Regions from separate parts of the Arthrobacter sp. Sr24 genome, predicted to be linked through region 1. Evidence: riboswitches for the same ligand, from Rfam matches in the RefSeq annotation. Region 1 holds a riboswitch; each other region holds the start of a gene.

Region 1 (7,211 bases):
CTCCGAAAGCTGCCCTCCAGAAACCGCCCAGCGGGAGTCCAAACGAACATTTTCCAGCAGTCGGCGGTCGTGTGTGACCAGCAACAACGTTCCTTCGTAGCTTTCCAGTGCCTCCTCCAGCTGCTCGATGGCAGGCAGGTCAAGATGGTTGGTGGGCTCATCGAGCACCAGAACATTCACGCCGCGGGCCTGCAACAACGCCAGTGAGGCTCGAGTGCGTTCGCCGGGGGAGAGGGCGCCCACCGGGCTGGTCACCTGATCTGCTTTGAGGCCGAACTTGGCCAGCAGTGTGCGCACCTCGGCTTGATTCAACTCGGGGACCAGAGCCTCGAAGGCGTCCCCCAGGGGAGCGTCTTCCGGGAATTGGCTGCGGGCCTGATCAATCTCACCGATGGCCACATTGGCACCCAAGGAGGCAACGCCGTCGTCCGGGGTAGTGCGGCCAAGGAGCAACCGCAACAGGGTGGACTTCCCGGCGCCATTGGGGCCGGTGATGCCAATGCGCTCACCGGCGTTGACCTGTGCTGAGATGGGGCCGAGCGTGAAATCGCCCTGCCGAATTACGGCCGCATTCAAGGTTGAAACCACGGTGCTGGAGCGCGGGGCGGCGCCAATGCTGAACTGCAGTGCCCACTCCTTACGCGGCTCCTCAACCTCGTCCAAGCGTGCGATCCGTGACTCCATCTGCCGCACCTTCTGGGCCTGCTTTTCGCTGGATTCGCTGGCCGCCTTGCGCCGAATCTTGTCATTGTCGGGGCTCTTCTTCATGGCGTTGCGCACGCCCTGGGAGCTCCATTCTCGCTGGACGCGGGCGCGCCCTACGAGGTCGGCCTTCTTGTCGGCGAATTCGTCATAAGCTTCGCGGGCGTGGCGCTTGGCGATGGCGCGTTCCTCTAGGAAGGAATCGTAGCCGCCGTCGTAAACGCCCACTTTGTTCTGCGCCAAATCCAGCTCCACCACGGAGGTGATGGTGCGGGCCAAGAACTCCCGGTCGTGGGAAACCAGCACCACGCCTCCGCGCAGGCCCTTCACGAAGTCCTCAAGCCGGGCTAGCCCAGCCAGATCCAGATCGTTGGTGGGCTCATCCAGCAGCACAATGTCGAAGCGGCTCAACAGGAGCGCGGCCAGGGCAACGCGGGCTGCCTGTCCGCCGGAAAGTCCGGTCATGGCGGCGTCGGGGCTCAGCTCTAGACCGAGTTCGGCCAAGGTTGCCGGGATGCGTTCATCGAGATCCGCGGCACCACAGGCCAGCCAGTGATCCAGCGCTGTGGCGTAGCGGTCATCGTCGGCGGAATTGCCCGAGCCCAAGGCTTCGGCGGAGGATTCCATGTCTTCCGTTGCTTGAGTACAACCCGTCCGCCGGCCGATGTACTCGGCAATGCTTTCGCCGTCGATCCGTTCGTGTTCCTGTGGCAGCCACCCGACGAAAGCGTCCTGCGGTGCGGTGCTCACGCTGCCGCCCTGAGGTGTTGCAGCGCCTGCGAGAAGGCTCAAAAGTGTTGATTTTCCGGCTCCATTGGCGCCGACGATGCCAATGACATCTCCCGGGGCTACCGTGAAGGAGAGGCTGGTGAACAGGGTGCGGTGGGCGTGGCCGCCGGAAAGGTCCTTTGCCACAAGTGTTGCGCTCATGTATCTATCTTAAGTTGCTTCGAGGTGCTTCCTGTGCCGCCCCTCGGGCCCGGCCACTACGAGCTCCGCGCCCCGCTCCACGGGGCGCAGTGGAGTGCAAGCCAGGGGTGTGTTGCCCCGTGTGACGTCTCTCTTGAAACGGACTGCTCAACGCGAGCACACTGGTGAGCAGAATCAAGAGTTTCGACCATGCGGCCCTGGCCGGTCGAACGGCAACCCTCGCAACCATAGTGGGGTGCCCCAGGTGAGGATTCGACGCCGCCGGCACCAGCCGCTGGCGTAAGTATGGCGCGGTGCTAAGCACTCGCCTTCACGTGAAGGAAAACCATGTCTGAAGCAACAACTTTGATCAATGATGCCACCGTCCGGTCTTCCCGTCTTGGCGAAGCCGGTGCAGCATGGGCGCAGCGGATCGGCGCCAACCCGGACAGTGCAAAGCTCACGTACAAAGTTGACGGCGTTGGTGTGGGATCGGTGGCTACTCGTATCAGCTCAGGAAAGCACCAGTTCACGGTGGATGAGCCGGCTGCTCTGGCCGGCGACGACACCGCAGCCAGCCCCGTGGAATACGCGCTGGGCGCCATCATCTCCTGCCAAGTAGTGGTGTACCGGTTGTACGCCGAGCAGCTTGGTATTCAGGTGGACGACATCACCATCAACGCCGAGGGAGACCTAGATGTGCGCGGCCTCTTCGGCATCGATGCGAGCATACGGCCCGGATTCAGTGACATCCGCTTGACCGTCAACATCAGCGGGCCAGAATCACAGGAACGGTACGACGAACTGGCCCGGACGGTGGAGGCGCGCTGCCCCGTCCAGGATCTATTTAGTAACCCGACACCTTTCAGCACGGTCATCACCAAGGCCTGAGCGCTGTCTCAGGGGCTGGCCTAGACGTAGAAGCCCGAGCCAAGCGGTGCTAGCCGGTGCGTGATCGAGGATTAAGCAAAGGGAATCGACCGCACCGGCAACCGCCGTGAACAGGCGCATGGAAGCTTAAACGCAAGGTGTCTACGCGACGGGGCTGAGCTCGGTTTGCGCAGTTGCGGCATAGGCCAGAAGTTCCGCCTGCAGCCCCGCCTCATCGTAGGAGCCAGTGAAGATGGGTGTGTCCGGTTCGAAGGCCGCACCTTGGGCGAGGTGACCGGCGTCGACGGCGTCAAAACCTAGGTGCTCCACGAAGTCCAGCACCAAGGCGCGGGTCTCCGGATCGTCTGAGGCAACGGCCAACGCGCGGCGATCAGCGGCGCCGGCGTCACGGGCATCCAGCTCCAGCTCGTGGTACCCAATGTGGTTCAGAGACTTCGCGAGGCGGGCGCCGGGAAGGTGAGCGTGCACCATTTCTGAGCTGGAACGCGCATCCGCAAGCTCCGGCATATCTCCGTTGGTATCGCGCCAATAGTTCATGGTGTCCACAACGTGCTTGCCGGCAAGAGCTGCCGGATCCAGCGTGCGGAATTTGTGCAGCGGCACCGAAAGTACCACCAAATCCGAGAGCTCCATGGCGTCCTGGGCCGAGACGGCGACGGCGCCGGGGGCCATGACAGAGGCGATCAACGAGATCTTCTTCGGGTCCCCGGAAGCAGCAATCAGCACACGGTAGCCGGCCGCTAGCGCTTGGCGGGCAACGCCGGTGCCCACTTTTCCGGCGCCGAGGATGCCGATGGTGATGGTTGCCGGATCGTGCAGGGTGGGAGAGAGCTGGCTCATGCGGTTACCTTCTTTGCGTTGCGGAGTTCGGCGTCGATCAAGGGTTTGACCTCGGTGCCGAAGAGCTCAATCGATTTCAGGACATCGGTTTGCGGCACCGATGCAAAGTCCATTTCCAGGATGTGACGGTCATGGCCCATGAGTTGATGCGTGAGCAGAATCTTCTCGGCGACCTGTTCCGGGGTGCCGGTGTAGATGGCGCCGGCCGGTGCGGTCTGCATGTTGTAACTGATGCGGTTGGGCGGGGTGAATCCGCGCTCGCTGGCAATGTCCTCCATGACTCGGCGCCAGTACGGGTAAAAAGTCTCCGTTGCGTTCTTTTTACTGACAAGTCCGACGGCGCTCACTCCCACCTTCAGTGCCTTGGCATCGTGTCCGGCTTGGGCTGCTCCGGCCCGGAAGAGCTGCGCGTGCCGGGCGAAGTTGCTGACAGCTCCGCCCAACAGGGCGTAAATGACGTTGGTTCCCAAGGCTGCCGCACGTGCCGTGGAGCTGGGGGTGCCGCCGGTGGCGATCCAAATGTCCAGATTGTTCTCTACAGGGCGAGGGTAAATGGTGGCGTCGTGCAAGGCGGGCCGGAACTTGCCGCTCCAGGTGATGGATTCTTCTTTGCGTCCAGCTTCATTGAGGGCCAGCAGGAGCGCGATCTTCTCCTCGTAGAGTTCCTCATAATTGTTTAGATCCGCGCCGAAGAGTGGGTAGGACTCAATGAATGAGCCTCGTCCGGCCGTCAGTTCAGCGCGTCCGCCGGACAGCAAATCCAAAGTGGCGAACTGTTGGTAGACGCGGACGGGGTCCTCGGTACTCAATACCGTGACAGCGGAGCCGACCTTGATGTTTTTGGTTTGCGCGGCGGCCGCAGCAAGTACGGGCACGGGCGAGGAGACGGCGTATTCGGGGCGGTGATGTTCGCCGAGCCCAAAGTAGTCAAGGCCCACCTCATCGGCCAGGCGGGCGCGTTCAAGGAGGTCGGCCATGCGCTGCTGGGGACTGACCTGCGTACCCGTCACGGGGTCTGCGTGAACGTCACCAAAGCTGTAAATGCCAAGTTCCATGAAAATGCTCCTCAAGCCCGATCCGGCAACGGCAGTTGAAATAACACGTTGAAATAACAATATGCGTTGCTATACAGATCATCTTACTAAAATATGATCTGTTGTAAAGCGTAGATGTCCGTTATGATGGGTGTCATGAGCAACACAGCAACCGCCGCGCAGCCGCAGACCAGTCCCCAAGAAGATTTCGGGTGGACACTGGGCGTTCTTGTGCGTAATTATCAAAACGCCACAAATGCTGCCATGGGTGAATTCATGGGCGATTTTCCGCATGGTGCGCGGGGTTACCAGGTTCTGGTTGCTGTTGTCAGCGGCGAGCAGCCCAACCAATTGGCGCTGGCCCAACACCTTGGCATTGACAGAACTGTCATGACGTACCTGGTGGATGATTTTGTCAAGGCCGGGCTAGTGGAGCGTCAGCTCAACCCCGCCGATCGCCGTGCCCGCATTGTGGTGGCAACAGATTCCGGGCTCGAGGTTTTGGCAGATTTGCAACAGCGGGTTGCTGAAGCAGAGCGTACGGTCCTAGGCGCACTTGCCGATGAGGAACGGGAGCTGTTCCGCTCACTCTTGCGCCGCGTAGCCTGCGATGCTCCGGCCGCTTCCGAACACGATCTCGGCGCCTGTGAGGCTGTTGAAGAAATGCTTGGGGCGAAAGGCTAACGCTCTCCGGCCCTAACTGGGACCGCACTATCTGGTGCCTTAGCCATAGTTGCGCCGGGGGAGTAGGCGCATCCAATGAGCACTTGTGGCAATGGCTGATCCCTCTTTTCCAGTTGATCAATCAAGGCGTCAACGCCCAGTCGGCCTAGTTCGTCGGCCGGCGATATGAGAACATCCATTTCGGGTTCGGACATGCCTGTCGTATCCAGTGATGAAGCGAGGGCCAGGATAGAGATATCCTGCGGTATGCGGTAGCCAGCCTGTTGCAATCCAGCCACGAAACCGGGCCCGGCGTGTTCATTCATCATGAGCACACCCGTTGTTCCGGGGTGCTTGGTGGCAAGTTCACGGGCCAGCTCGCGTCCACCGGCCGATGAGTGTAATCCGCTCATGATGGATCCGTTGAGGCCTCGTTGTGTGGTGACTTCACCAAATGCCTTCCGCGTCCTGGCTACGGGGCCGTATCCGCCAAGCAGTTGGTTCCCAATCCCGCCATCTATCAGCACTAGATCTGTGTGTCCCAACTGGACCATTCGATCTACGGCATCTTCCACAGCGGCTTCAAAGTCAACATCTACAAAGGGGATTCCGGTGGTGTCCCGAGTGCGCCCAATTAAGGTAAACGGCACATTGCTTTTGGAAAGCTCACCCACGCGTGGGTCATCAAGTTGAACCTCCATCAAGACCACGCCATCCACTAGGCCAGAAGACGTGAGCTCCGTGACTCCTTCGGCTTCATTACTCATGGGCCACAGCACCAAGTTATATCCACGCAGCCTGGCTTGATCTGCGGCGCTGGTGAAAAACTGAATGGAGGTGGGTGAAAAGCGGTGCTGTAGCGCTGGGTAAAGGAGCGCCAATACATGGGTTCGGCCTCTGGCCAGCGCACTGCCAACAGCATTGCGGCGATAGTCCAGATCTTTCATGGCCGCCTCTACCTTGGCGCGCGTCTTGGGCGAAACGGGTTTGGAATTATTGATGGTGAATGACACGGTCGCCAAGGACACGTTCGCCAAATTGGCCACATCCTGCATGGTCGCCACGGTGTTCCTCCCGGTTGCTCTGGCTCAAAGCTACCCCACCTTGCCTGAGTCATAAACCACTGCTCCATCGACACAAAGTAAAGCGCTTTAATTTTACCTTGACAAGGGGCTGGCATCGAGGCATGATCGATGTCACAGTCAAAGTAAAGCGCTTTACTTTTATTATGACGGACCTATGTCCGCAGTCTCTGTGACGTATGAGGTCCCCAACTATGGTCACAAACATTGCCTCTTCAGGGATGCCCGAAGCGATGTGTAACCGGCCGGGACAGCCTGGAATAAAACCTCAAAGAATTGCACCATCTGCAGCACAATAACGAGCAAAGGAGCTATCGTGAAAAACCAGAAAAAGGCCCGCTGGAACAAGTTCTTGGCCCTGGCAGCCATCACACCCTTGGTACTAACGGCCTGCGGCGGGGGTGGCAGCACCAGTTCGGGGGATGCCACTACTTTGACCCTGATGGACTACTACAACAATGACCCTGATAAGGCCCTGATTCAGACGGCCATCGACCAGTGCTCAACCGACGTCGGTGTCACTATCACCCGTGAAGTAGTGCCGGGCAAAGACCTCATTCAGAAGGTCCTGCAAAAATCGTCGTCCAAGACGCTGCCCGATATTTTGATGCTCGATAACCCGGATGTGCAGGAAATTGCTTCCACCGGTGGACTGGCTCCGCTGAGCGACTTCACGGTGGACACCAGCGGATTTGCCCAGGGCATGCTCGACGCCGCTACCTTCGAAGGTGAGGTGTACGGGCTCGCCCCGACGGCCAACACCCTAGGGCTGTTCTACAACAAGAAGATCTTGGCCGACGCCGGCCTGACCCCACCACAAACGTGGGATGAGCTAAAAACAACTGCCAAGGCACTGACCAGCGGCAGCCAATACGGCATGGCGTTTTCCGCTGTTGCCACCTACGAGGGTGCCTGGCAGTTCTTGCCCTTCATGTGGACCAATGGTGGAAGCGAAACTGAACTGGATTCGGTGCAGAACAAAGAAGCATTGCAATTGTGGAAAGACTTGGTCGATGCTGGCTCTGTTTCCAAGGGCGCCATCAACTGGGGCCAAGGAGATGTCAAGGATCAGTTCATGGCTGGAAAAGCC
Region 2 (7,211 bases), on a different contig from region 1:
AACTAGTAACAGCACAGCCCGGTCTATTTCCGGGCAAGCGCAAGGAAGGACGACGGCGGAACTAAAGTTCCGGCGTCGTCCTTTCCTTTTGTCTGGGTGGGCTTGATTGGCTGGCTCGGGGGACACGGCGGGCGCGGGAAGGGCTAGTCTGGTTCCACAGAGAACCGAGCGGAAGGACCCACGGCATGAAGGTCAGTGTTGGACAATTCAACCCCAGTGCAGATGTCGTCACGAATTTGGCCACCATGCGCAGGCTCGCCACGGCCGCAGCCGAGGACGGCAGCAAACTGGTGGTTTTCCCGGAAGAGGCCATGTTCTCCGTGGGCCGGATCAAGGGCGATTTCGCCGCAGCCGTGGACGCGCACTGGACCACCTTTGTGCGCGGGCTGTCCATGATTGCCGCCGAAGTGGGCATCGCCGTCATTGCTGGTGGCTATGAATCCAGCGGTGAGGAGCGCCCGTACAACACCGTGGTGGCACTGGGTGATGACGGTGAAATCCTTGGCACCTACCGGAAACTGCACCTGTATGACGCCTTCTCCTACCAAGAATCAACCCGGATCAAGCCCAGCGACCGCGGCATCACTGTGGTGGAGATCGGTGGCTTCAAGGTGGGCATCATGACCTGCTACGACATCCGCTTCCCCGAACTGGCACGGGCTCTGGCCGACTCCGGAGCGGACATGATCTGCGTTTCGGCAGCCTGGTTCAAGGGCGAACATAAGATCGATCATTGGGAGACCTTGCTCAAGGCGCGGGCCATTGAAAATACCTGCTGGGTGGTGGCTGCGGGTACCTCCAGTGATCACTGCATTGGGCACTCGGCCATCCTTGACCCCATGGGTATCGCCATTGATTTCCTCAATGACGAGGACGAAGGTGTGGCCACCGCAGATATTACTCACCGGCGCATTGAAGAAGTTCGCGAATTTCTCCCCGTGCTACGTAACCGGCGTTTTGAAAGCAGCGCCACAGTGCTTCCTGCTGGCTAGAAAGATTCCCGTTGACGGGGCAAGCGGCGGTGATTAGTGTCGAGACTATAAGCAGGCAGGATAGTCAGTGCAGGCTCTAAGGGCTGAATGGTCGGTAGGAGGACATCATGAACGACACCAAGATTTGGTCCGTGTTGGAGGGTCTGTACCCGGTTGCCCTAGAGGATGTCCCTTTGGATGGGCAATGGCTCAAGCCGCCCTTTGCCGATGATCCTAGCGGCCGGGCCATTGTATGCAACGACGATGATTTCCAGTTTGTTGTGGTCGATCGAAAAAGCGGATCCGTGTTGTATGTCTGCGAAGACGAGGAGACCCTGATGGCCTCTTCATTGGAGACCCTCCCCGCCATTATTGCCGCCTGGGGAGCCATTGACCGTGACACGGTTGGCCCCGAAGATGATGAGGACTTCTCCGCCGTGAGAAAGTCCTTTCAAGAACAATTGCAAGCTATCGACCCGGCTGCCGCTGCTGCCAATGAATTCTGGGCCCTGTACACCGAGGAGCTCACCAGCGAAGACTATGTGGACCTTGACGAGGATGACGACGAAGAAGAGGAAGAACAGGAAGAGTCCGACTCCGGAGACAACGACAGGCCAAGCGCCAACGAATCATTCGTTGACGCCTGACCTGAGGGTGTCTTTAGTGCCACGTGCTTAGGACCAGCGTCTTACGGCCCATTTCTCGGCCAAGCCCAGCAGCGCATCGGTAGTTTTCCCGAGGACCGCCAACATCACAATGGCCAACAGCAACCTGTCGGTACGGCCGTTATTCTGTGAATCGGTCAACAAGAATCCCAGCCCCATGGACGAGGCGATCAGTTCCGCCGCCACCAGGAACAACCACGCCTGTGCCAGTGCTAGCCGGAGCCCGGAGAAGATGGACGGGACCACCGCCGGTAACTGCACCGTGGTCAGCAGCTTCAGACCCTTCAAGCCGAAAGCTCGTCCAGCCTCGACTAGGTTCTTATCCACATGGCGCAAGGCCAGAGACACCGTGGTGAACACCGGGAAGAAGGCCCCAATCACAATCAACGTGACCTTGGAGTCCTCACCAATCTTCATCCAGAGGATCAACAACGGTACCCATGCCAGGGACGGGACCGCCCGGAGCGCGCCGATGGTGGGCCCCAGCAAAACCTCGGCGACCTTTGAAAGTCCCACAAGAGCTCCCAAGGACACACCCAACACGGCTCCAGCCAAGAATCCAAGGAGCACTCGCTGCGTGGAGATGGCAATGTGGCCGAACAGTTCATTGCGGGCAATGAGCTCTGTCCCAGCCTCAAATACTGCTCGTGGCGAAGGCAGCTGAGCCGGCGAGAATATGCCTGCAGCGGTACTTAGGTGCCACGCCAGCAAAATGATGACCGGAAGAATCAGTCCCAAGCCCAGCTTGGCCCAGCCACCGGCGCCTCCAAGAGTTCGATGCAGGGGTGCTTGCGTTGGAGTGTCAAGCTTCAGTGTCATGCGGATTCCTTGATTGAATCAGGATTTGCCTTGAGGGCGAAGGAATCATCCAGCAGGGTTTCCAGGGCTGTGTCTACCTCGGCCTGAGTTTTGACATCGCCAAGCTCAACAAAGGTGGGGCCGATCTTGGCCAACACTGCGCGCTGCTTCTCGCCCGGGATTCCGGAGACATCCAAGTTGCTGCGCTCGAGAATCACAGTGGTGGCAACTGCTGGCTTCAGACCAGCAGCATCGGCCAGGATCTGAGCCGTTTCTTCCGGATTTGCCGCAGCCCAGACGCGGGCCTTTTCGTAGGCGTCCACCACGGTCTGTGCCAACTCAGGCTTTTCTTTCAGGAATGACTCGGTGGCGTTGAGGAATCCGTAAGTATTGAAATCAAGGTTCCGGTAGAAGAGCGTAGCGCCCTCCTGCTCGGCCGTGGCCATGATGGGGTCCAGGCCGGACCAAGCATTTACAGAACCGTTTGCTAGCGCAGCGCGACCGTCGGCGTGCTGTAGGTTCTCCACCGTCACGTCTTTGGTACTAAGACCGGCTTCCTCCAGTGCCTGGACCAAGAAGAAGTAGGGATCGGTGCCTTTGGTGGCGGCCACGGACTTGCCCTTAAGATCGGCAACTTTGGTGATGCCGGAATCCTTGTTGGTGACCAGTGCTGCCCACTCAGGCTGGGAGTAGAGCGAGATGGTTTTGATGGGGGAGCCGTTGGCCCGTGCCAGCAGCGCGGCGGAGCCAGCAGTGGAACCAACATCGATCGCTCCAGCACGCAGTGCCTCATTGGCCTTGTTGGAGCCGGCGGACTGCAGCCATTTCACGGTGACGTTCTTCGGCGCCAGAGTTGCCTCCAACCAGCCCTTTTCCTTGATGATCAAGCTGAGCGGGTTGTAGGTGGCGAAGTCGATGTTGAGAGTGTCAGAGCCGCCCGCTTTGCCAGCGGCGTTGGTTGCTGCGTCCTCACCGGCGCAGCCAGCCAGGGCCAGAGCGGAGACGGCGGCGGTGAAACCTAGGAAGGATCGGCGGTTGAAATGAGCTGAATTAGGCATAGTGGTCCTCAAAATGGGTGTGCTGATGAAAGAAAGAAAGAAAGAAGGTAACTAGAAAGAAGTGGCTAGTGGCCGTCGACGCCGAGGCTGCCAAGCAGTGAGCTGCGCAGTCCGGCCAGTTCTGTTGAAGCCCGGTCTCGGGGGCGTGCACCGGGCACATCCACGGTCCGCACAATGGTGCAACCGGGCTGGCCGGTGCCGTCGTCGCCGAGCAGGATGATGCGGTCAGCGAGCTGCAACGCCTCATCCACATCGTGGGTGACCAGCAGAACCGTGGTCGGTTCGGCTGAATGGATATCCAGCAGCAGATCCTGCATGGTGATTCTGGTCAGAGCATCTAGTGCACCAAAGGGTTCATCCAGTAAGAGAACACCGGGATTGCGGGCCAAAGCGCGGGCCAACGATGCCCGCTGGGCCATGCCGCCGGAGATTTCCCGGGGCCGGTGTCCAGCGAAGGATGAGAGGCCCACCAGTTCCAGCAGGTTTTCCACTACGTGGCGGCTGCGTGCTGAGTCTGCTCCGGATGGAACTCCGATCGCCACGTTGCTGGCGATCGATTTCCAAGGCAGGAGACGGGGTTCTTGGAAGGCTACGGCGCAGCGTGAGTCAATCCCGGATACTTCTGTTCCGTCAATGGTCACAGATCCGCTGCTGGGGGCGTCGAGCCCGGCAACGGCACGCAATAGGGTGGATTTTCCGCAGCCGGAAGGTCCTAGCAGGGCTACGATTTCCCCAGCCTGAATATCAAAGGAAACATCCCGGAGCACCGTGTGCGTTCCGCCCTTTGAACTGAAGGACCGGCCAAGTCCCTGAAAGGCAACCGGCATGGCCGCAGTGCCTTGGGGATCGGAAATTACCGCTGGCAAAAACACTGATTCGGCAGGTGCCGAGCGCGAAAGTAAAGCAGACATCACAACACTCCATCGTTCCTGGCGGTAGCACCCTGCCGGCGATGACTCCTCTTGCAGAGGCGTCAACCAGGGTTGCTGCGGCGTCAATGAGCCAGATCTCTCGGCCGCTCGGGATGGTCATCTCAAGACTAAGACGAAGTGGCGTGACGGCAGAAATCGGCAAGTGCGTCGAGTTCGCGAGGCGTAACAATCGGTGGGGGACTAGGCTCGTAACATGGCACACATCAATGATCCGCAGCTGATCCACCGGCTTCTGAGTACCCCCGGACGTTGGGCTGTGGTGGGCTTGTCCGGTAACCCGCTGCGTCCTGCTGTCAGTGTTTCCTTGTTCCTTCAGCAGCACCTGGGTCAGGAGATTATCCCGGTGAGTTTGAAGGGCGACGACGTCCATGGCGCCAAGGGATATAAGACCCTGGCTGAGGTCCCAGGCAGCATCGATGTGGTGGATTGCTTTGTGAACTCCGCCAAGGTGGGAGCCGTGGTTGACCAAGCCATAGCAGTAGGTGCCAAAGCGGTGTGGCTCCAACTGGGCGTTATTGACGAAGACGCGGCCCAGCGTGCCCAGGCTGCTGGTCTTGACGTGGTGATGAATACCTGCCCCAAGATTGAAGCTGCAAAACTTGGGCTCTAAGCGGCTCCAGCTGTGCCGCTAGCCGATCTCCGGAAACCAGAAACAGAAACCAGAAAAGCTACTTATTCCCCGCCACCTTGATCTGTCCCCTGGACCTGGACGTGGCCGTTGGGTGGCCTTATCGGTGCTGGTGCTCGCGATCGCCCTCGTGGCCACCGGACTGTGGTGGGCCAACACCAATAGTTCAGCGTTGCCGGCCGCTGTGGTAGTTGGCCCAGCCACCACTGAGCCGCCCATCGTTACTGTCGCTGCCTCAAGTACCCCAGTGGAAAGTGGGGCGGCCTCGAGTACGCAAGCTCCGGCGTCGGATATTCCCAGCAGCTAGCTTCCCAAGAACCCGCTCACCGGGAGGGTGGATACGTTGGAGGGGCTGGTGCCGGGCTGCGTGCCGCTGCCCATCGTAGACGGGCTGGCGCCGGTGCTGACCAAGGTGTCTACCGAGCAAAAAGTGGTGTTTTTGACGGTCGACGACGGTGCGATCAAGCGGGATTCGTTCCTGGCGTTACTGGAGAAAAATGGGATCAAGGCGTCGCTGTTTCTGGCTCACAATTATATTGCTGGAAGCTCAGACTTTTATAGAAAATACACTGCGGCCGGACACCTCATCGAGAACCACACCATGACCCACGATTTGGGATTTATCCAGCTCAGTTACGAACAGCAAAAGGCCGAAATTTGCGGTATGGCTGACTTTGAAGAGCAACAGTTTGGCCGCCGGCCGGTCTTCTTTCGCCCGCCCGGCGGCCCGTACACCCTGGCCACCCGGCGGGCTGTTGCGGCGTGCGGCATGAAGGTCATTGTGGCTTGGGAAAGCAAGGCCAATGCAGGCGGAATGGATTACCAAGTGGGCGCGGGGCTGCGGCCAGGGGATATCGTTTTGATGCATTTCAGGAAGGAATTCCCGGACGATCTCGCTGCATTCCTCAAAGCGCAAAAAGCGGCCGGACTCCAAGTGGTGCTGCTCGAAGACTATCTGGCCACACCGTAAGATCTGCTATGAAACAGAAGGAGTTGAAGCTGGTGGAAAACGAAGATCGCACCCTGCCTGGCACGGAAGTTCATACAGAATCCAGGGCGATCGTGCAGCTCCCGGTGTTGCTCGCGCTGGCTGATGGAGGAAAACTACGGGTCAGTGCAGCCACCCGGAAGCCCACGGCTGCCACCATGCGGTTGCTGGAAAAGGAGCTGCCCGGTGGGGACTTTTATGCCAATGAGGCCATTTCTAGTTTCGCTTGGCCACTGCTGCTGCAAGCCGGCGGACTGGCAGACGGTCCCAGAATGGCATTGACGCCGCGCGGCCACACAGCACTGTCCAAGGACCCTGCTTTGGTCTTGAAGGGACTGTGGGAACGGTGGCTCAAGGCAGGCATCATCGATGAGTTCAGCCGAATAGAAGCCATCAAAGGACAACGTTCCGCCAACGTCTTGAGCGCCTTGAAACCTCGGCGGCAAATGGCGGCCGAGGGGCTGCGACTCTTGAAGCAGGATTCTTGGACGCCGGTTGACGCATTATTTACCGAAATGTCGCAGTTGGGGATGGACCCCCAGATTCAACGTACGGAAATGCGGTTGTGGAAGCTCTACATTGAGGATCCACAGTATGGCAGCCTGGCGTACGACGGTTACCATGATTGGTCACTCTTGCAGGGGCGGTACGTGTTGGTGCTGCTTTTCGAGTATGCGGCAACTCTTGGCCTAGTCGATGTGCGTTACGTTGCACCGGAGGGTGCGCGCAGCGACTACACGGACCAGTGGGGTGGGGAAGAGTTGGATCGGCTCAGTCGCTATGACGGATTGCAGGAAGTGCGCCTGACTCCGCTCGGCCGTCTTTGCCTTGTTTGACGGCGCAATCTGCCCGTTCGGCTGGGCGCGGCTACTGCCGGTAGCCTTGAATCTATGACGAAGACCGTGTACTACACCGCCTCAACGTTGAACGGCTTCTTGGCAGATGAAAACCATTCCCTGGACTGGCTCTTTGCCGTGGATGATGCCGACGGCCCGGACATTGCTGCTTTCATGGAAACTGCGGGTGTCTTTGTGGAGGGTTCTTCCACCTATGAGTGGGTACTCAAGGCCGAAAACCTCTTGGCGGAACCAGCCAAATGGCAACAGTTCTACGGTAGTAAACCCACTTATGTGTTCACCACGCGTACTCTTCCCGTGCCCGACGGCGCCGA
Region 3 (7,211 bases), on a different contig from region 1:
CACTGCAGGAAGGGGGTGTCCAAAACGTAGCGGTCTCCGGTCTTGATCAAAGTCCGGGTCTCGGCGTTCTCCGGGTTGTTCAGCGATTCGAAGTACTCCACCGACCAGTGGAACCAGCGCATACAAAACAGTCGCATGGTCAGCCCGTGCGTCACGAACAGCGCATTGGGTGCGGCGTCGGGCTTGGCCCATTGGCGGTGCAGGGTCTCCATGAACGAGGAAACCCTGTCATACACATCGGAGCCGGATTCGCCCTCTCTGAACCGGTAGAAAAAGTGTCCGTAGGCGTTGCGTAATTCCTTTTGGTCGGCGATCTCCGCCGGGTTCTGGAAGTTCGCCCAGTCTTGCTCGCGCAGCCGCGGTTCCTCCATGGTGGACTCGACCAGATCGCCCAAATCCATGGCCTCCAGCGTCTGGTAGGCCCGCAGATAGGGGGAAACGTAGACCCGCACTTTCTTGCCATTGAGCTGCCGACGCACTTTTTCTCCGGCGGCCTTCGCCTGCAGAACGCCGAGCGCCGTCAGCGGGATCCGATAATCCGGAATTCGGTTATAAATAGTCTGGTCAGCATTGGCGGCCGACTGTCCATGCCGCACCATGATGATCTGTTCAGGGGATCCCATTCCCCGAGTTTACCGACCCCGCATGCACAATCGCGCCAGGGGCGGCATGATTGCGTGTATGACTGAATCTGTGCCAGCTATTCCGCAGCGCTCCACGCATTCCACGAGCTCCACGCACGACGGCGTTGTTTCCGTCCCAGCCTCTGTCACCACCGGCGCGGCGCCAACAACCGCCGGCGAGGGGTCCGGCGTCGACCATCAAGGCCTCGACCATCAAGGATGGGGGACCAAGTCCCGGCGGCGGCTGATCACTGAAGTGCTGCTGGTGTTGGGGGTTTCGATCGGTCAGTCGGCCGTGTATTCGGTGGTTTCGCTGCTGGATAAGATGAGCCGAGCGCCCATTTCTCAGGGGACTTCCACGCTAAACGCGGTGCGCAATAATCGTGAATTCTTTGATTTCACCTACCAAATCCTGGATATCTTCTTTGCGCTGGTGCCGGTGATGCTGGTGTTTTATCTGCTGGCTGAGCCCGGGAAATCCGTATTTCGGAGCATAGGGCTGGATTGGCGGCATCCGCTGCGCGACGGGCTGGGTGCGCTGGGTCTGTTGGTGGTTATTGGGGTGCCGTCGCTGGGGCTGTATGCGGCCGGGCGAGCCATGGGGATCACCACCGAGATCATTCCCAGCGCCTTGAACCAGTATTGGTGGACGGTGCCGGTCTTGGTGCTGTCGGCCATTCGGGCAGGCGTTCTGGAGGAAGTGATCCTCAATGGCTACCTGCTGGGCCGGCTGGCGAAGATTGGGCTCGGCCCGTGGACGGCGATTGTCCTGGTGGCCCTACTCCGCGGCAGCTACCACCTGTATCAGGGGTTCGGCCCGTTCATTGGAAACGTCGCCATGGGGTTGCTGTTCGGCTGGGTGTACAAGAAGTGGGGCCGCGTGGCGCCGCTCGTGGTGGCGCACGCGCTGATAGACATTGCGGCGTTCACGCTGGGTCCGGCACTGGGCTTCGGTGGCTGAGTCGCCTATGGGGCAAAAAACAACGGCAAGAGAGCTTAACGGCAAACGAGGGGGTAGTTGTTACCTTTCGCCCCCCGGCAGACCGTGGGCGAAAGGTAACAACTACCCCCTGAACTCAAAAACTAGATCGTCACCATGCCATTGGCTGTTTCAAAGGTGACGCTCATGATGCCTGGGGTACCACGCGGGGCGACCCATTCCACGGCCACATCGTTCAACGGTGCCTCCACGGGCTCACCCAACCATTCGGTGACGCGTTCAGCGCTGCCGGCAATGGTTAGCGAGGACAAGCGCACCGTGGACGGGCGGGCTTGTGAGGGGTGCAGCGTGGGATCGCCCTCCCACTTGAGCATGTACGGGACCTGCGGATCCGCGATCAGGCCCTTGATGCCGATCTGCTGCCAGATCAGCTCCTGCCCGTCCGGGAACTTGCGGTTTCCGGGAACCGCACTTCTGCCGAGGCGCTCTTCGAAGGGGGCGAGATCGTCTACCGCAACGCACCAACCCATCCAACCGCCACCGGCAGCGGAGCGGGCCTGCACGGCTTGCCCGAACGGAGCTTTGTCGGAAGCCGGGTGGTTGAGGCACTCCACGATTTCAAGGTAATGGTGGTCCGTGAGGGGGATGATCATATTGCGGGTACCGAAGCGCGGATGCACTCCGCCCTTGACCGCCTTGACCCCAAGGGCTGTTGCGATTCGCTCCGAAGTGGCAGCCAATCCATCTGATTCACTGGCGTAAGAAACATGATCCATTCGCATAGCTTCATCTTGGCACTTTGTGATCAGGCTCTCGACTTAGTGTTACCTAAGGCACATGGGACGTGTGATGTGGGCAGGTCGCAGCAAGCGTCTGTTGTGGGGCAGAATTGAAGGGTGAATGAGAGAGCCGTACCCCTGAATCTGCCCACCGCATCCGCCCAGGCCGAGCGCATTATCGCCGCCATTGCCGCTGAGCTGGGTGTGCGCCCGGCTCAGGTCCGTGCTGCTATTGGCCTGATGGACGACGGCGCCAGTGTCCCCTTTATTGCCCGGTACAGAAAAGAAGTTACCGGCACCCTTGACGACACCCAGTTGCGCGAACTCGAAGAACGTCTGCGGTACCTGCGTGACTTGGAAGCCAGGCGTGTGGTGGTGCTGGAAACCATTCACGGACTCGGCAAGCTCAGTGATTCCTTGCGCCGCTCGGTGGAAGCTGCAGCCACTAAATCGGAATTGGAAGATCTGTACCTACCGTACAAATCCACGCGGAAGACCAAGGCTGATACAGCTCGCGAGGCTGGACTGGAGCCCTTGCTTGATGCACTGTTGGCCGATCCATCGAAGTTCCCGGCCGCTGAGGCGGACGCCTTCGTCAGTTCAGAGCGCGACGTTGCCACAGCGGACGACGCCTTGGCTGGCGCCCGGGCCATCTTGATTGAACGTGCAGGCCAAGATGCGGCATTGGTCGGTGAATTGCGGGAACGGCTATGGAAAACTGGGCGCCTGCGTTCCGCTGTCAAAACTGGCAAGGACAATGACGGTGAGAAGTTCAAGGACTACTTTGACTTCGCTCAGCCACCCCACACCCTGCCCAGTCACCGAGTCTTGGCCTTGCTGCGTGGCGAGAAGGAAGGCGTGCTGTCGCTGGATCTGGCCGAGGCTGACCCCCGGGATAAGGAAGCAACAGCTCAGGCCCGTGCGGTGTATGAGAATGCTGTTGGACACTCTTTGGGTATTACCGAATCCGGCCGTGCTGCCGATACGTGGCTCATGACCGGAGCCAGGTTGGCCTGGCGCACACGTATTCTGACCCGGCTGTCTGTGGATTTGCGCGTCCGGTTGTTCCAAAGCGCCGAAGAGGAATCTGTTCGCGTGTTTGCCGCCAATCTGCGCGATGTCCTCCTTGCCGCACCGGCTGGAAACCGTTCCACTCTGGGACTGGATCCCGGGCTGCGCACTGGCACCAAAGTAGCGGTGGTGGACGGCACGGGAAAGGTTGCCGCTACCGAGACCATCTATCCGCACGCACCGGCAAAGCGCTGGAATGAAGCCCTGGCAACCTTGGTCTCACTGAGCCAGCGGCATGACGTTGAGCTGATTGCCATTGGCAACGGGACGGCCAGTCGCGAGACCGACAAGCTGGCTGCTGAACTTGTGGCTGAACTCAAACGGCTCAATCCTGAGCGTTCGGTCACCAAGCTGGTGGTCTCCGAGGCCGGCGCTTCCGTGTATTCCGCCTCGGCGTTGGCGAGCGCCGAACTGCCCGGCATGGATGTCTCTCTGCGCGGTGCCGTCTCGATTGCGCGCCGCCTGCAGGACCCGCTGGCCGAGCTCGTCAAAATTGAGCCCAAGTCCATTGGCGTTGGCCAATACCAGCACGATCTCACCCCGGCCAAACTGGACCGTTCCCTAGATGCCGTGGTGGAAGACTGCGTCAATGCGGTGGGCGTGGATCTGAACACGGCCTCGCCAGCACTCTTGGCGAGGGTGGCCGGCGTCGGCCCTCTTTTGAGTGAGAACATTGTGGCTCACCGCAATGAGAACGGCCCCTTCAAGAAGCGCCGCGAGCTGCTTAAGGTGGCACGGCTGGGCCCGAAGGCGTTCGAACAATGCGCTGGATTCCTGCGGATTACCGGGGGAGCGGAGCCGCTGGACGCCTCTAGTGTGCACCCCGAAGCGTACGGAGTAGCGCGCAAAATTCTCGTCGCGGCCGGCGCTGGAGCGCATGAGATCGCCGGCGGAGTGGGGGCCGTGGCTTCGGTGAATCCGGCCGATTTTATTGAGGGAGAGTTCGGTCTGCCCACTGTCAGGGACATCATTGCCGAGCTGCAAAAGCCAGGGCGTGACCCGCGGCCGCGCTTTGAAACCGCCACGTTCACCGATGGCATCGAGAAGATCACGGATCTGCGCCCCGGCATGATTTTGGAAGGCACGGTCTCAAATGTGGCAGCGTTCGGCGCCTTCGTGGACATCGGTGTGCATCAGGACGGGCTGGTGCACGTCTCGGCCATGAGCAACAGCTTCGTGTCGGATCCGCACACGGTGGTTAAATCCGGCCAGGTGGTGCGCGTGAAGGTGCTGGAAGTGGCGCCCGAACGCAAACGAATTTCACTCACGCTGCGCTTGGACGATGAAGTGGGTGTCGGGGCCCACGCTAATTCCAAGGGTGCTGCTTCCAGAGGTTCCGGTTCCAGAGGTTCCGCCGAGGAGCCCACTAGGACGTCCGACGTCGGCTCCCGCACTTCCGGGCGTCCATCACCTTCGCGCCCGCAGCGCGCAGCTCAGCCTGGCGGGAATCAGAAGGGTGCGCAGCAGGGGCGGACAAGTGCTGCGCCGCAGGCCAATACAGCCATGGCCGAGGCGCTGCGGCGTGCGGGGTTGGGCAAGTAGCGCCCGGCACCACCGAAAGAAGAGGGTGAAAGTCGCTCATCGTTCACTAATTCATCCTCTGGCATCTTTTTGGCGGGTTTTCAAACAGATGTTCGCCAATAGTCATAAAGTCGTCATATTGTTGCGGGTTCGCGGGGGATCTTCCACACTGGAAGTTAGGTCATGAGTGTCAGCGAATAGCCCCGGCTTGCTGACCGGCAACCCTCCTTCCGCGGTGGGGTGCCCCGGGTGAAGACCTGGCATCGAACCATCCGGTTCCGGTGCAAGCGCGGGCCGTATCTGTTCAAGGCCCTTCCCGCAGTGCGCGGTGAAGGGCTTTTGCTGTAGGCCACTAGTGTGAAGGAACCCACCCATGAGTAACGGTTGGTCATTTGAAACCCGTCAGATCCATGTAGGTCAGGAGCCCGACGCCACCACAGGCGCCCGTGCACTCCCGATCTACCAGACCACATCCTTCGTGTTCCCTTCGGCCGAGAGTGCAGCAGCACGGTTCGCCCTAGCTGAGCTAGAGCCGATCTACACCCGTATTGGCAACCCCACCACGGACGCCGTCGAGCAGCGTGTAGCAAGTTTGGAAGGCGGTGTTGCCGCGCTCTTGCTCGCCTCCGGTCAGGCAGCTACCACCTTTGCCATCTTGAACCTCGCCGAAGCAGGCGACCACATCGTTTCCAGTCCTAGTGTTTATGGGGGCACATTCAACCTGCTGGCTCACACGCTGAAGAAGCTAGGCATTGAGGTCACTTTCGTCGATGATCCCGATAACCTGGATCAGTGGCGTGCAGCCGTTCGCCCGAACACCAAAGCCTTTTTCGGTGAGACGGTATCGAACCCGCGCCAGGACGTGTTGGACCTGGAAAACATCAGCGCTATTGCCCACGAGGCTGGCGTGCCGTTGATTGTGGACAACACCTTGGCCACCCCGTACTTGATCCGCCCCCTCGAATGGGGTGCCGATATTGTGATCCATTCGGCCACCAAATACCTCGGTGGGCACGGCACCGCCATTGGTGGCGTCATTGTGGATGGCGGCAAGTTCGATTTCGCGGCTAACCCGGAGAAGTTCCCCGGCTTCAACACCCCGGATGAGACCTACAACGGGCTGGTGTATGCCCGTGATTTGGGTGTGGGCAGTGCTCTCGGAGCCAACTTGGCCTACATCCTCAAGGCTCGTGTTCAGCTGCTGCGTGATCTGGGCTCGGCCATCTCGCCGTTCAACGCGTTCCTGATTGCTCAGGGCATCGAGACGCTGAGCTTGCGCATCGAGCGCCACGTCAGCAACGCCGTCACCGTCGCACAGTGGCTCGAGAGCAATGAAAACGTTGAGGCCGTCGCGTATGCCGGTATTCCCTCCAGCCCCTGGTTCGAGCGCGGACGCAAGTACAGCCCCAACGGCACCGGTGCCATCATCGCCTTCGACATTGTGGGCGGTGCCGAAGCTGGCAAGCGCTTTGTTGATGGCTTGGAACTGCACTCGCACGTTGCCAACTTAGGTGATGTCCGCTCCTTGGTCATTCACCCCGCTTCCACCACGCATGCTCAACTCTCGCCCGAGCAGCAGCTTGCCGCCGGTGTGCGCCCCGGGCTGGTTCGCCTCTCGGTCGGTTTGGAAAACGTCGCCGATATAATCGCCGATCTGGAAGCCGGATTCCGCGCCGCAAAATCGGCCTAATGCCATGGAACACGCGGTGGACAAAGTAGTGGACGATGCGGTGAATAAAGATATGTTGGGGCTTTCAGCCGCTGCCGCTGAACCCGTCGGCGAGGACTTCTGCGCAGCCGTGGGTCAGGGCGGTGGTGTGTTGCGCTCCATTGAGATCGGCGCACTGCCGCTGGAAGCTGGGGGCGAGCTGCCTTCCGTGACCATGGCTTTTGAATGCTGGGGCAAGCTAAATGCAGCCGGCGACAACGCCGTGCTGATCCAGCATGCCCTGACCGGCAGCACACATGTCAGCCGCGGTGATTCCGAGGAAGATGGCTGGTGGGAAGGCTTGGTGGGTCCCGGCGGGGTCATCGACACCAACAAGTACTTTGTGGTCTGCGCCAATATGATTGGTGGTTGCTATGGCACCACCGGTCCCTCCAGCATTGCCGCCGACGGCAAGCCTTATGGTTCCCGTTTTCCGTTCATCACCATCCGAGACTCCGTCCATGCAGAAGCGCTCCTAGCCGAGAAATTGGGTGTCACCGTCTGGTATGCCGTCATTGGCGGATCCATGGGCGGGGCGAGGGCCTTGGAATGGGCTGTTACTTACCCTG
Region 4 (7,211 bases), on a different contig from region 1:
CGGGAGCATGGGCAGGGTCTAGGACATCAATATCCACGGAAATGTAGAGCGGGCGGTTGCCGATGCGGTCCCGAATTTTAGCCACAGTTTCCAGCACGCCCTGGTAGTAGACGTCTGCTGCGGTGACGATGCCAAAGCCGAAGCGGTGATCGTCGTCGAGGTCCTTTTTACCGTAGAGCGGGCCGCGAGTGCCGACATGGGAGATGGCCTCGGTGTCCAAGATCCCCTCTTCGACAGCTCGGCGGAACGGGGTACCGTGCGTGTATTCGGCGCCGAAGTAGGTGTCCCAGGTGTCCAGATGCGCGTCGAAGTGCAACATGGCCACGGGTTCACCAGCGCGTTCGGCAGCAGCGCGCAGCAGCGGCAATGAGATGGTGTGGTCGCCACCAATGGTCAGCAGTTTGGCGCCTTGCGCCGTGAGATCTAGGGCGTTCTGCTGGATGGTTTCAATGGCTTCATTGATATTGAAGGGGTTTACGGCCATGTCACCAGCATCGGCAACTTGGCAGTTTTCAAACGGAGAAACGTCCCACGCCGGATTGTAGGGACGCAGCAGACGCGATGCTTCACGGACGTGATTGGCGCCGAAGCGGGCGCCGGGCCGGTAGGAGACACCGCTGTCGAAGGGAACCCCAACAACTGCCACATCCGCCTTGGCAACTTGGTCAAGTCGCGGCAGGCGTGCGTATGTCGCAGCACCGGCATAGCGCGGAATTTGGGCGGAATCGATCGGGCCAAGATTCCCGTTAGCCTCGATGCGGAGCTCTTTCATGGACGTCCTCGTTTTCTTGTGACACTATTTCTACGCATCTTCGGCGATTGTAGATCCACGTCACATCCAGCAGTTGATCACCATCGTACAACTCATGTTGCCTAATGTGAACCAAACGTTTCACGTGGGACATATTTTGCCGTGGCCTGCAAGACTCGGCTGCAAACCTTACGTCCCGGCTGCGCAGCCGTCACCAGCGGTTGTGCACGTCCTCTGCCCAGCCGAGAATGCCAGCCACCGCGATGCGGTTCCCGTCACTGTCGGCGATCTCGCCGTCGTAGTGGCCAAAGCACTGGTGGGTATTGTTGCCCAGCACGCCCAAGTTGATCGCGGAGACTTTGTCGTAAAACGGGGTGAAGACCAGATCCGCTGTGGCGCCGTGAATATGCCACGGGGCTAGGAAATCGGTGGGGCTGTAGTCCCAGATCAGGTTTTCGCTGATCTTGTGCAGGCGCCCGTCCACTAGCAGCGAGTTCTCGGTGGCACCGGTGCCGTCTGTCCACTTAGAACCAAGCTGAATCCCAATGGTCCGCCCGTCTGTAACGCCAGAACCAGCGCCCCAATTCCAGTGCATCGAATAAGGCCAGCGGCCACGACCATGATCCAGCACGGCCCATGATTCACCCTCTTCCAAACTAACCACCACCCCATCCACCGAGAGCGTGCCACGGGCTGGCCGGGCCACATCTTTGACGGTGTACTGGAATTGGCGGTCGTTCCAGGGCACCACAACACCCAACGATTCGTGGCCCGCAGGCTTCAACGCCATGATGTCCAGACGCACCCGCGGCGTAGATGCACGTAGCCGCGTTCCGCCGGGAACCTCGGCAATATCGATCTGCAATGTGGCCGCCTTAGCCCGCGCGGAGCCATCCCCCAACGACGCCGGCAACGTGGCACTTCCGCTCAAAATACCCGTCACGTTCGCGCTGACAGCTTCGCCGGTGGCCCTATTCAGCACCCACACTTCATGCACGGCGGCATAGTCCAGCGAGGACACTGTCATGGCCACAATGTGCGTGGGTGAGGTGATGGCCCAATACTCCCAGCGCTTATTACGTCCCCACCGCTGACGTCCGCGACCAATCCCTGAGGTGTCATGCAACGGCGTGCGCGTCCACCCCACGGCGGCTGGATTGAGCCTGCCATTGGGCAGAGTCAGTGCGACCCGGGACGTAATTTCGTGTTCAACCAGCATGCCCGCGCTCATCGGAATCCTTCGCTTTATAGTCAGGTGAAAGTGGAATCAGAGGATGCTGCACCGGCAACGCTCTAGCTTGCCAACCCGCCAGCTACCGAGCCACCGAGCTACCGAGCTACCGAGCTAGCCGCTACCGGATCCGGAAGCGGCCGGAACGAGAATCCACAGCGCCTCTACCGGATATGGTGTGCGGTTTTCCCAACTGTGCGGCTCACGGCCAGGAAAGGAGAGGGTGTCTCCCGCTTTCAGGTCGTAGGAATCCTGCGTCATGATGAGCGTCAATTCTCCGCTGATGATGTGCAGTACATCCACATCACAGTCCACGGCGTACAGCTCAGATTCTCCTCGACCAAAGGGTTCAATGCTGGCACCGAGGACCTGCAGCCGACGCTCCGAACGCGAGGTCAGGAGCCGCTCCACAATCCCTTCGCCACCCAAGGAGATGCGCGGACCCTCACCTTTAAGCGTCAAATGCGTTTCAGGGGCAGCAAATAAATCACCGATCGAGATTGAGAGCACCTGGCACATGGTGACTAGGGAAGCAACACTGGGAGACGTGAGGTCTCGTTCAACCCGACTCAAGAAGCCCTTCGTTAAGCCTGTAGCCTCAGCGACTTGCTCAATGGTTAGGCGCTGATCCTGGCGGGCCGCACGGATGCGCGAGCCAATAGCAACCGGCCCAAAACTGGGCTCTAGGGCTAACGCTTTCATGATGGCTCCTTACATAGCGATCCAAAGAATTCTAGCGGTACTTTGACTGTAACCACGATCACAGTTTATTCTAATAGACAACAAATGTTGCTCAACAGGCAATACCCGCTAGTGGGACCTTAGCTACGTAGCCTCTCGACTACTCTGTAGTCGCACGGAGTAGCCCAAATGCCACGGGCAGCACGGCTAGATCCCCAACTTTCGCACACTGGAGCCCTTCATGGACTTAAACATTGCCATAGTCGTCTTATATTTGGTGGCCATGCTGGCCTTTGGCTGGTGGGGTAAATCGCGAACCAAGAATAATAGCGACTATCTCGTTGCCGGAAGGCGCCTGGGCCCCTTCCTTTACACCGGCACCATGGCCGCGGTGGTCCTCGGCGGCGCTTCCACCGTTGGTGGGGTGGGGCTGGGCTATAAGTTCGGCATCTCCGGCATGTGGCTGGTGGTCGCGATCGGCGTCGGCGTACTGCTGCTGAGCCTGCTCTTCGCCCCAACATTGCAGAAATTGAAGATCTACACGGTCTCGCAAATGTTGAGCCTGCGCTACGGCGCCGAAGCAACCAAGATGTCCGGCATTGTCATGCTGGCGTACACCATCATGATCTCGGCAACCTCCACCGGCGCCTACGCCACCATCTTCATGGTGCTGTTCGGCCTAGACCGCTGGCTCGCCATTGCCATCGGCGGTGTGATCGTGCTGATTTACTCAACCATTGGCGGCATGTGGTCCATCACGCTGGCCGATCAGGTCCAGTTCGTCATTAAAACCGTGGGTATCTTCTTGCTCATGCTGCCCTTCACGTGGAACGCAGCTGGCGGACTCTCCGGCATCAAGGAACGCGTTGACGCCAGCTTCTTCCAGTGGGATGGCATCGGCGTGCAGACCATCATCACTTACTTTGTGGTCTACACCTTGGGCCTATTGATTGGCCAAGACATTTGGCAGCGCGTCTTCACAGCCCGCGATCCCCAGGTGGCTCGTTGGGGCGGCGCCACCGCTGGCATCTACTGCATCTTGTACGGCGTTGCCGGTGCCATGATCGGTATGGCCGCTTTTGTGGCGCTGCCTAACATCGATGTTGCAGGGCTGGGCAAGGACGTTGTCTACGCCGAGGTCGCCACTAACCTGCTGCCCATGGGGATCGGCGGCATTGTCATGGCAGCCGCCGTGGCCGCCATGATGTCCACTGCATCCGGTGCCCTTATTGCCGCCGCCACAGTAGCCCGCAAGGACGTTGTCCCTTTCGTGGCCAGCTGGTTCGGCAAGACCATCGACGCTTCCGACACCTCAAACCCCGAGCACGATGTCCGCGCCAACCGCTGGTACGTATTGATCTTGGGCGTCATGGTCATCGTGATCTCGATCGTGGTCAACGATGTGGTGTTCGCCCTGACCATCGCCTACGACATCCTGGTAGGCGGCCTCCTCGTCGCCATCATCGGCGGCCTGGTGTGGAAGCGCGGCACCGGCCTGGGCGCCGCTTGGTCCATGGCCGTGGGTTGCGCGCTGACCCTGGTCATGCTGGTCCTGTACGCCACGGGAACCATCCCCAGCGCCGACGGCATCTACGCCAACGAACCCATCTACGTCGGCCTCATCGCCTCGCTGCTGGTCTACGTTGTTGTCTCCCTACTGACCCCGGTCACCCCTGCGCACATCCGCAAGGGGTGGGATGACCGCCTCGCCGCGGCAGCCACGGACTCCAACCCGGATGAGGAAACCGCCACCTTGGCGAAGTAACCTTCTCAGAAGTACGACGGCGAGTGGTGACGTAATTTATTACGTCACCACCCGCCGTCGTACTTTAAAACAGTAGTATTGGGACAGCTTCAAGAGATGCGGCGCCAAGCTCCGACTGGCCGCACGCCAACCCCATGCTTCACGGGTGGTTCGGATGAGGAAGCGGCCCCCGGAAACCTCCGCGGGCAAGAGCAAGCAAAGGTCATCGCCATGTCTTCGAGCACCCCTGTCACGTCCCGTCAGCGTCAAAACGCGGGGAATCAACCTGCGAAATCCGCCGGAATCCCGGTACTGCCTGCAGTGGATGTGAACCGTGGTGCGGTCTCGTTTCAGACCCCCAACGGCTTCCACGACTACCAGACGCAGGAGCCGGAACAGCTCGCCACGGCCTTGACCCAGGCAGTGCGCCCGGCACGCTGGATTCCGGAACTGGGCACCTTGGTCATCACGGTGGCTCAGAATGGTGTGCGGGCCGGACGCAACGTGGGCTTCCGGCTCTCCACGTTCTGAGCTGGGGCGGGCGGCTCAGTTCGGGAGGAGTTGGGTGGGCCCACAACTCCCAGGGACCCGCACTAAGACGCGCCAGCGGCTCAGTTCGGGAGGAGTTGGGTGGGCCCACAACTCCCAGGGACCCGCACTAAGACGCGCCAGCGGCTCAGTTCGGGAGGAGTTGGGGACTATTCGATCGCGGCGATCACCGCACCCTGAGCCACCTCGTCCCCTTCGTCAACCCGGAGCTTGACGGTACCGGGAACGGGCGCGTAAATCTCGGCGTCGACCTTGTGAATCGAGACCTCGGCGATCAGCTGCTTTTCTGTGACCTGATCACCATCTTGGACATACCAAGTAGAGACAACGCCGGGCTCGCTAGCGTCCCCTGTCATCTTTGGGAAGAGCATTTCAGTCATGCGGCAACCGCCTTTCGGACAGCGGCCACAGTGCTTGCGGCCGTTGGCAACACAGCCTATTCCAGTTCCTCAGCGGACGGAATGGGCCCATAGGGCCGGGATCACCGGTTTCAGTGCTGACTCAGGTCCGAACCGGGTTGGGATCGTGCTCGGTGACGGCCGCATCGGGCTCCCTGGAGAGGCCTCAACTCTTAGGGCTAACCCATCACCTCAATCTGATTCTGCATTAGCAGCCTCCTGGCGGTGTTTTTGGCGGTCATTTCTCCCTTCTGATTTTCTTGACGCGACTTGTCTGTGGTCTTGATCTGACTGCCGATCAGTACTTTCTATGACCTCGTTCATAGTTACGATATTTTGCGGGCTACCTAAACTTTTTTCCGAGGACTACCGACCAAAAAACCGCGTGATTCCGCGCTACAGTGGTTGCTGACTTAGAGGAGTAAGACTGTGGCAGAGACTGCGCCGGACCGCGTGCCCACACCTGTAGAAATCAGGCGGTGGCGCCAATACTTGGCTGATGAGCGGGCCGAAGCGGCCGTGTACCGTGACCTTGCCAAGCGTCGAGAAGGCGAAGAGCAAGCAATTCTGCTGGCCCTGGCTGAGGCCGAGGGGCGCCATGAACGGCATTGGCTGGATCTCTTGGGTGAGCACGCAGGCGCTCCAGCCCGTCCCTCACTGCACAATCAGTTTTTGGGACTGCTGGCCCGGAGCTTTGGTTCTGTTTTTGTTTTGGCGCTGGCTCAACGTTCCGAGTCCCGGTCACCCTATGCCACCGATGTCGATGCAACCGACGCCATGGCAGCCGATGAATCCATCCATGAAGAAGTGGTCCGCGGCCTGGCTACGCGGGGCCGTATCCGCCTCTCCGGTTCCTTCCGCGCCGCAGTATTTGGTGCCAATGATGGCTTAGTGAGCAACCTTTCCCTAGTGGTGGGCATGGCCGCCACAGGAGTTTCCAGCCAAGTGGTGTTGTTTAGCGGTATCGCAGGGCTCCTAGCTGGGGCCTTGTCCATGGGTGCCGGTGAGTTTGTTTCCGTCCGCTCTCAACGCGAACTCCTTGATGCTTCACAACCAACGCAGGTCACTCTGACGGCCGCTCAGTCATTGGATCTGGAAAACAACGAACTAGTACTCGTGTATCTGGCTCGCGGTATGACCCGTGAAGCCGCAGAACACCGTGCGGCTGAGCGCATGGGACAGTTCAGCTGCGACTGCGATCCCAGCCTGTCCTTGCAACCGGAGAACTTTGAATCCCCGGACGAACACGAAACACTGGGCACCGCTTGGGGCGCCGCCGGCGCCAGCTTCTGCTTCTTCGCCTCCGGTGCCATCATTCCGATCTTGCCGTTCCTTTTCGGCATGACGGGCCTGAGTTCGCTGTTGCTCTCTTGCTTCCTTGTGGGAATTGCACTCATGGGGACAGGCGCCATTGTTGGCCTGCTCTCAGGGGCATCACCACTATGGCGAGGACTCCGCCAATTGGCCATCGGTATGGGAGCCGCCGCGGCCACCTACTTGCTGGGCTTAGCGTTCGGCGGCGTGATCGTCTAAGGCGCGAGCCCGTGGCGATGACAACTACAGGCAACACCGCCAGCACCGGCGTTTACCCGGCTAAAACCTCGCAGGCTTCTTCCACGGTGTCCACCACATGGACGAAGTCAGCCATACTCCTCCCCTGGGCGAGTGCCTGCAGCAACGGGATAACAGGCATCTCTTCCTCCCAGTATTTGCGTCCCACCAGCACCATCGGAGCGACGGCGCCCTCCGCGGCGTAGTAGTTTTCACAAGCATTTTGGAAAACTTCTTGCACTGTCCCTGCCGCACCGGGCAAAAAGACAATCCCGCCTCGGCAGCGGTCCAGCAAGATCGCTTCGC

Evidence for each region. Region 1 has a riboswitch for S-adenosylmethionine ahead of ACX80D_RS15745 (OsmC family protein). Riboswitches for the same ligand answer to the same signal wherever they lie in the genome.
Region 2: it holds a riboswitch for S-adenosylmethionine, as region 1 does, so the genes downstream of both, ACX80D_RS00710 (ABC transporter ATP-binding protein) here and ACX80D_RS15745 (OsmC family protein) in region 1, are expected to answer to the same signal.
Region 3: it holds a riboswitch for S-adenosylmethionine, as region 1 does, so the genes downstream of both, ACX80D_RS03540 (bifunctional o-acetylhomoserine/o-acetylserine sulfhydrylase) here and ACX80D_RS15745 (OsmC family protein) in region 1, are expected to answer to the same signal.
Region 4: it holds a riboswitch for S-adenosylmethionine, as region 1 does, so the genes downstream of both, ACX80D_RS06525 (hypothetical protein) here and ACX80D_RS15745 (OsmC family protein) in region 1, are expected to answer to the same signal.

Annotation. Positions count from the first base shown of each region.
Region 1 is NZ_JBTNDB010000031.1:13,129-20,339, forward strand. Features, by position in the region: gene ACX80D_RS15740 (ABC-F family ATP-binding cassette domain-containing protein) at 1-1,632, opposite strand, end outside; SAM riboswitch class IV at 1,805-1,924, shown strand; gene ACX80D_RS15745 (OsmC family protein) at 1,960-2,502, shown strand; gene ACX80D_RS15750 (NADPH-dependent F420 reductase) at 2,644-3,342, opposite strand; gene ACX80D_RS15755 (LLM class flavin-dependent oxidoreductase) at 3,339-4,397, opposite strand; gene ACX80D_RS15760 (MarR family winged helix-turn-helix transcriptional regulator) at 4,533-5,060, shown strand; gene ACX80D_RS15765 (LacI family DNA-binding transcriptional regulator) at 5,057-6,067, opposite strand; gene ACX80D_RS15770 (hypothetical protein) at 5,985-6,158, shown strand; gene ACX80D_RS15775 (sugar ABC transporter substrate-binding protein) at 6,438-7,211, shown strand, end outside.
Region 2 is NZ_JBTNDB010000001.1:132,385-139,595, forward strand. Features, by position in the region: gene ACX80D_RS00685 (adenylosuccinate synthase) at 1-6, shown strand, start outside; gene ACX80D_RS00690 (carbon-nitrogen hydrolase family protein) at 186-992, shown strand; gene ACX80D_RS00695 (SUKH-4 family immunity protein) at 1,100-1,618, shown strand; gene ACX80D_RS00700 (ABC transporter permease) at 1,646-2,455, opposite strand; gene ACX80D_RS00705 (aliphatic sulfonate ABC transporter substrate-binding protein) at 2,452-3,492, opposite strand; gene ACX80D_RS00710 (ABC transporter ATP-binding protein) at 3,558-4,403, opposite strand; SAM riboswitch class I at 4,410-4,523, opposite strand; gene ACX80D_RS00715 (CoA-binding protein) at 4,618-5,034, shown strand; gene ACX80D_RS00720 (hypothetical protein) at 5,147-5,359, shown strand; gene ACX80D_RS00725 (polysaccharide deacetylase family protein) at 5,396-6,022, shown strand; gene ACX80D_RS00730 (hypothetical protein) at 6,031-6,876, shown strand; gene ACX80D_RS00735 (dihydrofolate reductase family protein) at 6,931-7,211, shown strand, end outside.
Region 3 is NZ_JBTNDB010000003.1:119,718-126,928, forward strand. Features, by position in the region: gene ACX80D_RS03520 (phosphoglycerate mutase family protein) at 1-623, opposite strand, end outside; gene ACX80D_RS03525 (CPBP family intramembrane glutamic endopeptidase) at 682-1,584, shown strand; gene ACX80D_RS03530 (VOC family protein) at 1,707-2,345, opposite strand; gene ACX80D_RS03535 (Tex family protein) at 2,460-4,955, shown strand; SAM riboswitch class IV at 5,114-5,230, shown strand; gene ACX80D_RS03540 (bifunctional o-acetylhomoserine/o-acetylserine sulfhydrylase) at 5,308-6,624, shown strand; gene metX (homoserine O-acetyltransferase MetX) at 6,677-7,211, shown strand, end outside.
Region 4 is NZ_JBTNDB010000006.1:152,532-159,742, reverse strand. Features, by position in the region: gene speB (agmatinase) at 1-772, opposite strand, end outside; gene ACX80D_RS06540 (DUF2804 domain-containing protein) at 963-1,982, opposite strand; gene ACX80D_RS06535 (helix-turn-helix domain-containing protein) at 2,097-2,684, opposite strand; gene ACX80D_RS06530 (sodium:solute symporter family protein) at 2,905-4,428, shown strand; SAM riboswitch class IV at 4,516-4,626, shown strand; gene ACX80D_RS06525 (hypothetical protein) at 4,639-4,938, shown strand; gene ACX80D_RS06520 (biotin/lipoyl-containing protein) at 5,106-5,336, opposite strand; gene ACX80D_RS06515 (VIT1/CCC1 transporter family protein) at 5,784-6,887, shown strand; gene ACX80D_RS06510 (LOG family protein) at 6,940-7,211, opposite strand, start outside.